2 regions of the Cobetia sp. 4B genome follow, and region 2 is predicted to be linked to the other one. Evidence: predicted binding sites of a transcription regulator. Region 2 holds the regulator's gene; the other holds the start of a gene.

Region 1 (3,412 bases), 860 kb from region 2:
GTTGTCGCCGGACAGATCGATACCGCTGTCTGCCTTGAACTGGTCAACCAGGTAGTTGATCAGGTGCATGTCGAAATCTTCACCACCCAGGAAGGTGTCGCCGTTGGTGGCGAGCACTTCGAACTGGGTCTCACCGTCGACGTCGGCGACTTCGATGATGGAGATATCGAAGGTACCGCCGCCCAGGTCGTAGACCGCGATGGTCTTGTCACCACGAGACTTGTCCATGCCGTAGGCGAGGGCTGCGGCAGTCGGCTCGTTGATGATGCGCTTGACGTCGAGACCCGCGATGCGGCCGGCGTCCTTGGTCGCCTGACGCTGGGAATCGTTGAAGTAGGCCGGCACGGTGATGACAGCTTCGGTGACTTCTTCACCGAGGTAGTCTTCCGCGGTCTTCTTCATCTTCTTGAGGATTTCCGCACTGATCTGCGGCGGTGCCATCTTCTTGTCTTTCACCTGCACCCAGGCGTCGCCGTTGTCGGCTTCGACAATCTTGTACGGCACCATCTTGATGTCTTTCTGAACCACATCATCCTTGAACTTGCGACCGATCAGGCGCTTGACCGCGAAGAGAGTGTTCTCCGGGTTGGTCACTGCCTGACGCTTGGCCGACTGGCCGACCAGAATCTCGTTGTCGTCGGTGTAAGCGATGATGGACGGTGTGGTGCGACCGCCTTCAGCGTTTTCGATGACCTTGGTTTTCTCGCCGTCGAGCACTGCCACACAGGAGTTGGTAGTACCCAAGTCAATACCGATGATGCGTCCCATAATCGTATACCTCGAATCTGTTGCTAGCCTGAAAGATAAGTCTGGATGTCGGCACCTTGTGTCGGTGCCTGAACTTGTTTCTCTAGATGGGGTCGCGTGTCAGGGTTTCAAGACCCGGCCGGGCAAATTTTCCCGGGCCGGATCGCCCTGAGCCCCCCCCACAGGGCGCGATCCAACGCCTATCGGGCGGCGGGAGCGCGCAGGCCTCAGGAGGCCTTGCTGACTGCCACCATCGCCGGACGCACCAGGCGGCCATTGAGGGTGTAACCCTTCTGCATCACGTCGATGACGCTGTTCGGCTCCGCGTCCGGGGACGGCACCATGGCGACAGCCTGATGGTATTCCGGATCGAAGGGCTCGCCGTGCGGATCCAGCTGCTCGACGCCTGACTTGTTCAGGGCATCCAGCTGCATTTTCAAGGTCATCTCGATGCCTTCGACGTGGGTCTTGGCCGCTTCGTCACCCGACATGGATTCCAGTGCCTTCTCGAGGGAATCCACCACCGGCAGCATTTCCTTGACGAACTTCTCCAGCGCGAACTTGCGCGCCTTCTCGGCGTCCTGCTCGGCACGACGGCGCGCGTTCTGCGCATCGGCAGCCGCACGCAGCGCCTGGTCCTTGGCTTCCTTGACGGCCTGCTCAAGCTCTTCGACCTGGGCGGCCAGCATCTCGGCTTCCGGGTTGTCCACCAGAGAGCCTTCGGCGCCGGTATCGTCGGCATCCAGTACGTTGTCGATCACTTCACCTTCCGGCGTTTCCGGCTGCGGCTCGGCATCGCGAGCGGCACGCTGAAGCTCTTCATCCATCGGGGTCTGCGGGTCCTGAGCCATGCTGATCTCCTGCGGGCCGGCGTCTATGCGCCATTGCCCTGATTCGTGGCCTGCTGAGCTTGTCGCGAAGCATCACGCGTACTGGCTGACAGACAGGCCATGAGTTGCCTTGAGAGGCAGCAAGGCCAGGCCATTGCTGCCGACTGAAAGTGTCAGTGCCTCTATATGGGGACAGCACATCGCTTCTCAAGCCTTGCCGCGGGCTTTTCTCCCCACTGAGTCCGGCATGGATTGAAGGCCACCCGAACGTGCTGTATAAAAAGCCATGTTCACTGTATAAACATACTGTATGGCGACACCGTAGCCCGCCCATCGAGTCCGGGTCCGCTGATGTTCCCCCAGCACGGCGTACGTCAAAGCCCCCTCGGAGGTAGTCATGCTGCTGCAACTCGCCATCCAAGATTTTGCCATCGTCGAAACGCTGGAACTCGATTTCCGCCGCGGCATGACCGCCATCACCGGCGAGACCGGTGCCGGCAAGTCCATCCTGCTCGGCGCCCTCGGCCTGTGTCTGGGCGAGCGCGCCGATGCCGGCAGCGTGCGGCATGGCGCCGACCGCGCCGACCTCATCGCACGTTTCGATATCAGTGAGCTTGGCGACGCCCGTCAGTGGCTGGATGAGCGCGAACTGGGCAGCGACGACTGCCTGCTGCGTCGCGTCATCACCGCCAGCGGCCGCTCCAAGGCCTGGATCAACGGCACGCCCTGCACCATCGCCGACCTGCGCGAGCTGGGCGAGCACCTGATCGACATCCACTCCCAGCACGCCCATCACTCCCTGCTCAAGGAAGAGACGCATCTGCGTCAGCTCGACGAATATGCGGGCCTGGAGACTCAGGCTGCCCAGTTGCGCGAGGACTTCCGTCACTGGCAGGAGGCGCATCGTCGCCTCAAGCGCATGAGCAATGATGGCGATGAGGTGCGTGCACGTCGCCAGCTGCTGCGCTATCAGGTCGAGGAGCTCGATGAACTGGCGCTGTGCGAAGGGGAGCTGGAAGCCCTGGAGCAGGAGCAGGAAACGCTGGCCAATGCCGAGCAGATTCTGGCCGAGGCGCAGTCCGCCGCCGAATGCTGTGATCACGACGAAGAAGGTGCGCTGTCACGCCTCAACCAGGCCCTGGCGCGCCTGGCGCATCTGCCGGGCAATGAGCATGGCTCACTGGCCAGTGCGCTGGGCATGCTCGAGGAAGCGCGCATCCAGATAGAAGAAGCGGCGCGTGAACTGCATCGCTTCGTGGAAGTCACCGAACTCGACCCCGAGCGCCTCGCCTTCGTCGATGAGCGCCTGAGCCGCATTCATCAGATCGCGCGCAAGCATCATGTGATGCCGGACGAGCTGCATGGCCTTCATCAGCGCCTGAGCGAAGAACTCGACGGCCTGGGTGGCGATGAGGAGGCCATCGAAGCCTTGCGCGAAGAAGTGGCTCAGCGTCGCGAGGCCTGGAAGGGGCTGGCGAGTGAGGTGAGCGCCAAACGCGCCACCGCCGCCCCGCAACTGGCCAGCGACATCCAGGACCAGCTGGCCTTCCTCGGCATGGGCAAGGCCACCTTCGAGGTCGCCATCGAGGCGCGGGAACGTCCGCAGCCCGAGGGCATGGAACGCATCCACTTCCGCATCAGCGCCAACCCGGGCCAGCCGCCACGTGCGCTGGCCAAGGTCGCCTCCGGCGGCGAGCTCTCGCGTGTGTCGCTGGCGATCCAGGTCGTGGCCGCCAGTCGCTCGACCATCCCCAGCCTGGTCTTCGATGAAGTCGATGTCGGCATCTCCGGCGCCACCGCCGAGATCGTCGGTCAGCTGCTGCGTCGCCTGGGCG
Region 2 (3,412 bases):
AGCAGGCCATCAGCTGGCCGCCTGGGTGACCGCCTCACCATCCCCGAGCGAGGCCGGCAGCGGCGCTGCCATTGCCGCGACCACCACCGGACGCATGTGCTGGATCAGCTCGCGCACCGTGGTGTGATGGCCGTACTCGGCCTCCTCGATATCGCGCAGCGCATCCAGGCCCGAGAAGGTGAAGATCACGCTGCCGAGCATGAAGTGCAGACGCCAGAAGCGCTCGTTGTCCGGCAGATTAGGCGTCGCCAGCTTCAGAAGCTCGGCGAAGCGGCTGAAGACCGTGCCGTAATGCTCGCGGATATAGCGTCGCATGTGGCCCTGCCCCTGGGTATAGGCCAGCCCGAGCAGGCGCATGAAGGTACGCAGGCTGTTGCGCTCGGCCGGCACCTCCAGCACGGTACGCGCCATCACCTCCAGCAGGACCTCCAGCGGCACCTGACGCCCGGCGTATTGCTGCTCGACGCTGTCGAGTGCCGCGTGGAAACGCTCACTGAAAGGGTCGAGATAGCGCGCGAAGACCGCCTGGATCAGCGATTTCTTGGAGCCGAAGTGGTAGTTCACCGCCGCCAGATTGACCTTGGCCTTGCTGGTGATGTTGCGCAGTGAGGTCTCGGCGAAGCCGCGCTCGGCGAACAGCACCTCGGCAGTATCGAGGATGCGGGTAACGGTATCGGTCTGGGCCATGGGCGGAACCCTTGTCAGGTAGAAAAGGACTGGAGTCGTAGGTCACGGCGCAAGCCCCGCGCGGCGACTCTCTCATGAGGTGGTGCAGGTTCACCGCAAGGCGCGTTCGATCATGGCACCCGTGAGCACCGCCATCGGCGAACATTCGTTTGAAACACCTTGATTCTAGCGCGCCATGCCATGACTGACAATTCTCTCGCGTTTCAAACGCCAGAGGTTTAGCCAAGCCTGATATTCCCTCAACGCTGACCGAGCCGATTCAAGGGCTCGTCATGCTCGGTGACTGACCACCCCGCCAGAGCCAGGCCGGGTTCATCTCCAGGCATTCATCTCCAGGCATTCATCTCCAGGCATTCATCTCCAGGCATTCATCTCCAGGCATTCATCTCTAGGCATTCACCTCCAGACATTCCCTTCAAGAAAGAATGCCTCGGATATCGGCAGGAAAAGTCGCCAGACAGCGATATCCCGGCGACTACCTGCCCTTTGAGGCCACCACGCAAGCCACGATGCCTTGCATGACCGCCATGACTGGATACAATGACAGTTGTATGGATGCACACCCCGTGCCGTCAGCTCAAGATGCCGCCCAGGCCAAAGGCAATGCCATGACCCAGCCGCTTACTCCGCGCCAGCAGGATGTCTTCGACTTCATCATCAAGACCATCAAGTCCTCTGGCTACCCGCCGACGCGGGCCGAAATCGCCCAGGCGCTGGGCTTCCGCTCGCCGAATGCCGCCGAGGAGCATCTGCGTGCCCTCAAGCGCAAGGGCGCCATCGAGATGGTGCCGGGCACCTCACGCGGCATTCGCGTGCCGTCGCTGGCTGACGTCGACGACAGCGCCAACGATGGCCTGCCGGTGATCGGGGAAGTGGCCGCCGGCAGCCCGATTCTTGCCAGCGAGCATATCGACCGTCATTGTCCGCTACCGAGCGACTACTTCTCGCCGGCTGCCGACTACCTGCTGCGTGTGCGCGGCGTGTCGATGAAGGACGTGGGGATTCTGGAAGGCGACCTGTTGGCCGTGCACCGCACCACCAGCGTGCGTGACGGCCAGATCGTGGTGGCACGTCTGGGGGATGAGGTCACCGTCAAGCGCTTCCGCCGTGACGGGCACTACGTGTGGCTGGAAGCCGAGAACGAGGACTTCTCGCCGATCAAGGTCGACCTGCGCACGGACAGCCTGGAGATCGAAGGTCTCGGGGTGGGCGTCATCCGCGATGGCGGCCTGCACTGAGGCTTTGACCAGCAGCGCTTTGAGCAACGAGCTATGCCCAGCAGCACCTTTCTCGCAGAGCTCTGAGCAACAGAAAAGCCGCACGCATTGCACAAAAAAACCCGCCTCGAGGCGGGTTTTTTTGTGCGCGAAGCGCGAGCGATGAATCAGTGCACGATGCCTTCTGACTGCTCGTCCTCGTCTTCTTCGCCATCCCAGAGGCGAGTCCGGGTGATGGCGTGGTCGATCATCTCACGCGCGACCTCGAAACGATTGTCACGCAGCAGATCGGCGGCCTCGTCCGAAATGCGAATGCTGAGCAGCGGCTCACCTTCGCTTTCCGCGGCGCGCAGAATCACTTCACCATCTTCCATTTGCACAATTTCAAGTACGGCGGGATCGGACACGTCATTCCTCCTGCACGGCATCTCGCGAGATACCGGCGTCGTTGTAATCGTCAGCGCGACGGCTGGCAAGCCCGGCACCGCGTTGCCATCAGCGACGCAGAAAAAAGTACGACCACAGCCAGAGCCATGGTCGTACCGGAGAATGCAGGGCTTGCCACAATGCGATCAGTCTAGCACCCGTGAAGGCGAAACGTCACCCGATTGCCATGCGCCAGTCATCACCAGCGTGCAGCACCAGATCAACGCCTTGACCTACCACTCGACACTCGACTCGCGCAGCTGCGGCAGCAGCGCCTTGAATGCCGTGATGGCGGCGCTGAGACGCTCGGCCAGCGAGGCGCGCGAGGCTGCCGCGATGATCAGACCATCACCACGCGAACGCGATTCCTCGCGGCGAGCGACGCCGCCCTCTTCATGCAGGCGGGTCACATCCGCGACCAGCTCAGACAACCAGCTGTCGGGGCGCTCCAGCAGGCTGCGCAGCTGCTCGACCTCGGCGATGGGCGTCGGCGGCGACGCCAGGCGCTCGCGCCAGCTACCCTGCGGCCAGCGCGCCGTCACGGCACATTCTTCCAGCAATGACGCCAGCGCCAGCTCCAGCAGGGCGAGCGCGCCCTCTTCACCGGCCATGCGACGCGCCACGGCATGCTCATCGTCGCCAGAGGCTGCTGACTGGGCCAGCAGCAACTCGGCCTGATACAGCAGCTGATTGGTACGGGCACGCTGGCTCATCAGCTCTTGGCTCCCTTGCGCTTGTCCTCGACGACCCAGCGGCCGTTGTCGTAGGTCGCCTTCCAACCGGTCGCCTTGCCTTCCTCATCGGTCATGACGTACTGAGCCTTGACCTTGCGCGAGAAGCGAATCTGCGCCGGACGTCCGTCCGGGTCCTGATCCGGGGCCTCGAGAATGAAGTGATACTTCTCCGGCAGCTCGTCGGCATGCGCCTTGAGCTCCTTGACCAGCGGCGGACGCGTCTCGCGATTCTTGGGGAACTGACTGGCCGCCAGGAACAGGCCACTGGCGCCATCGCGCAGCACGTAGTGGTCCTCGACCTTGACGCAGGCAAGTTCCGGCATCGGAATCGGGTCCATCTTCGGCGGC

Evidence for each region. Region 2 encodes LexA, which represses DNA repair genes until DNA is damaged. Its sites were predicted from a motif close to TACTGTNTANNTANACAGTA; they were not measured.
Region 1: the regulator LexA is predicted to act here: its motif matches at 1,869-1,888, upstream of recN (DNA repair protein RecN).

What each region holds. Positions count from the first base shown of each region.
Region 1 covers NZ_CP059843.1:139,037-142,448, reverse strand. Annotated here, with positions in the region: gene dnaK (molecular chaperone DnaK) at 1-768, opposite strand, end outside; gene grpE (nucleotide exchange factor GrpE) at 975-1,598, opposite strand; gene recN (DNA repair protein RecN) at 1,975-3,412, shown strand, end outside.
Region 2 covers NZ_CP059843.1:997,154-1,000,565, reverse strand. Annotated here, with positions in the region: gene H2O77_RS04255 (L,D-transpeptidase) at 1-10, opposite strand, end outside; gene H2O77_RS04250 (TetR/AcrR family transcriptional regulator) at 10-687, opposite strand; gene lexA (transcriptional repressor LexA) at 1,296-1,925, shown strand; gene H2O77_RS04240 (hypothetical protein) at 2,072-2,311, opposite strand; gene H2O77_RS04235 (DUF6586 family protein) at 2,564-3,043, opposite strand; gene topA (type I DNA topoisomerase) at 3,043-3,412, opposite strand, start outside.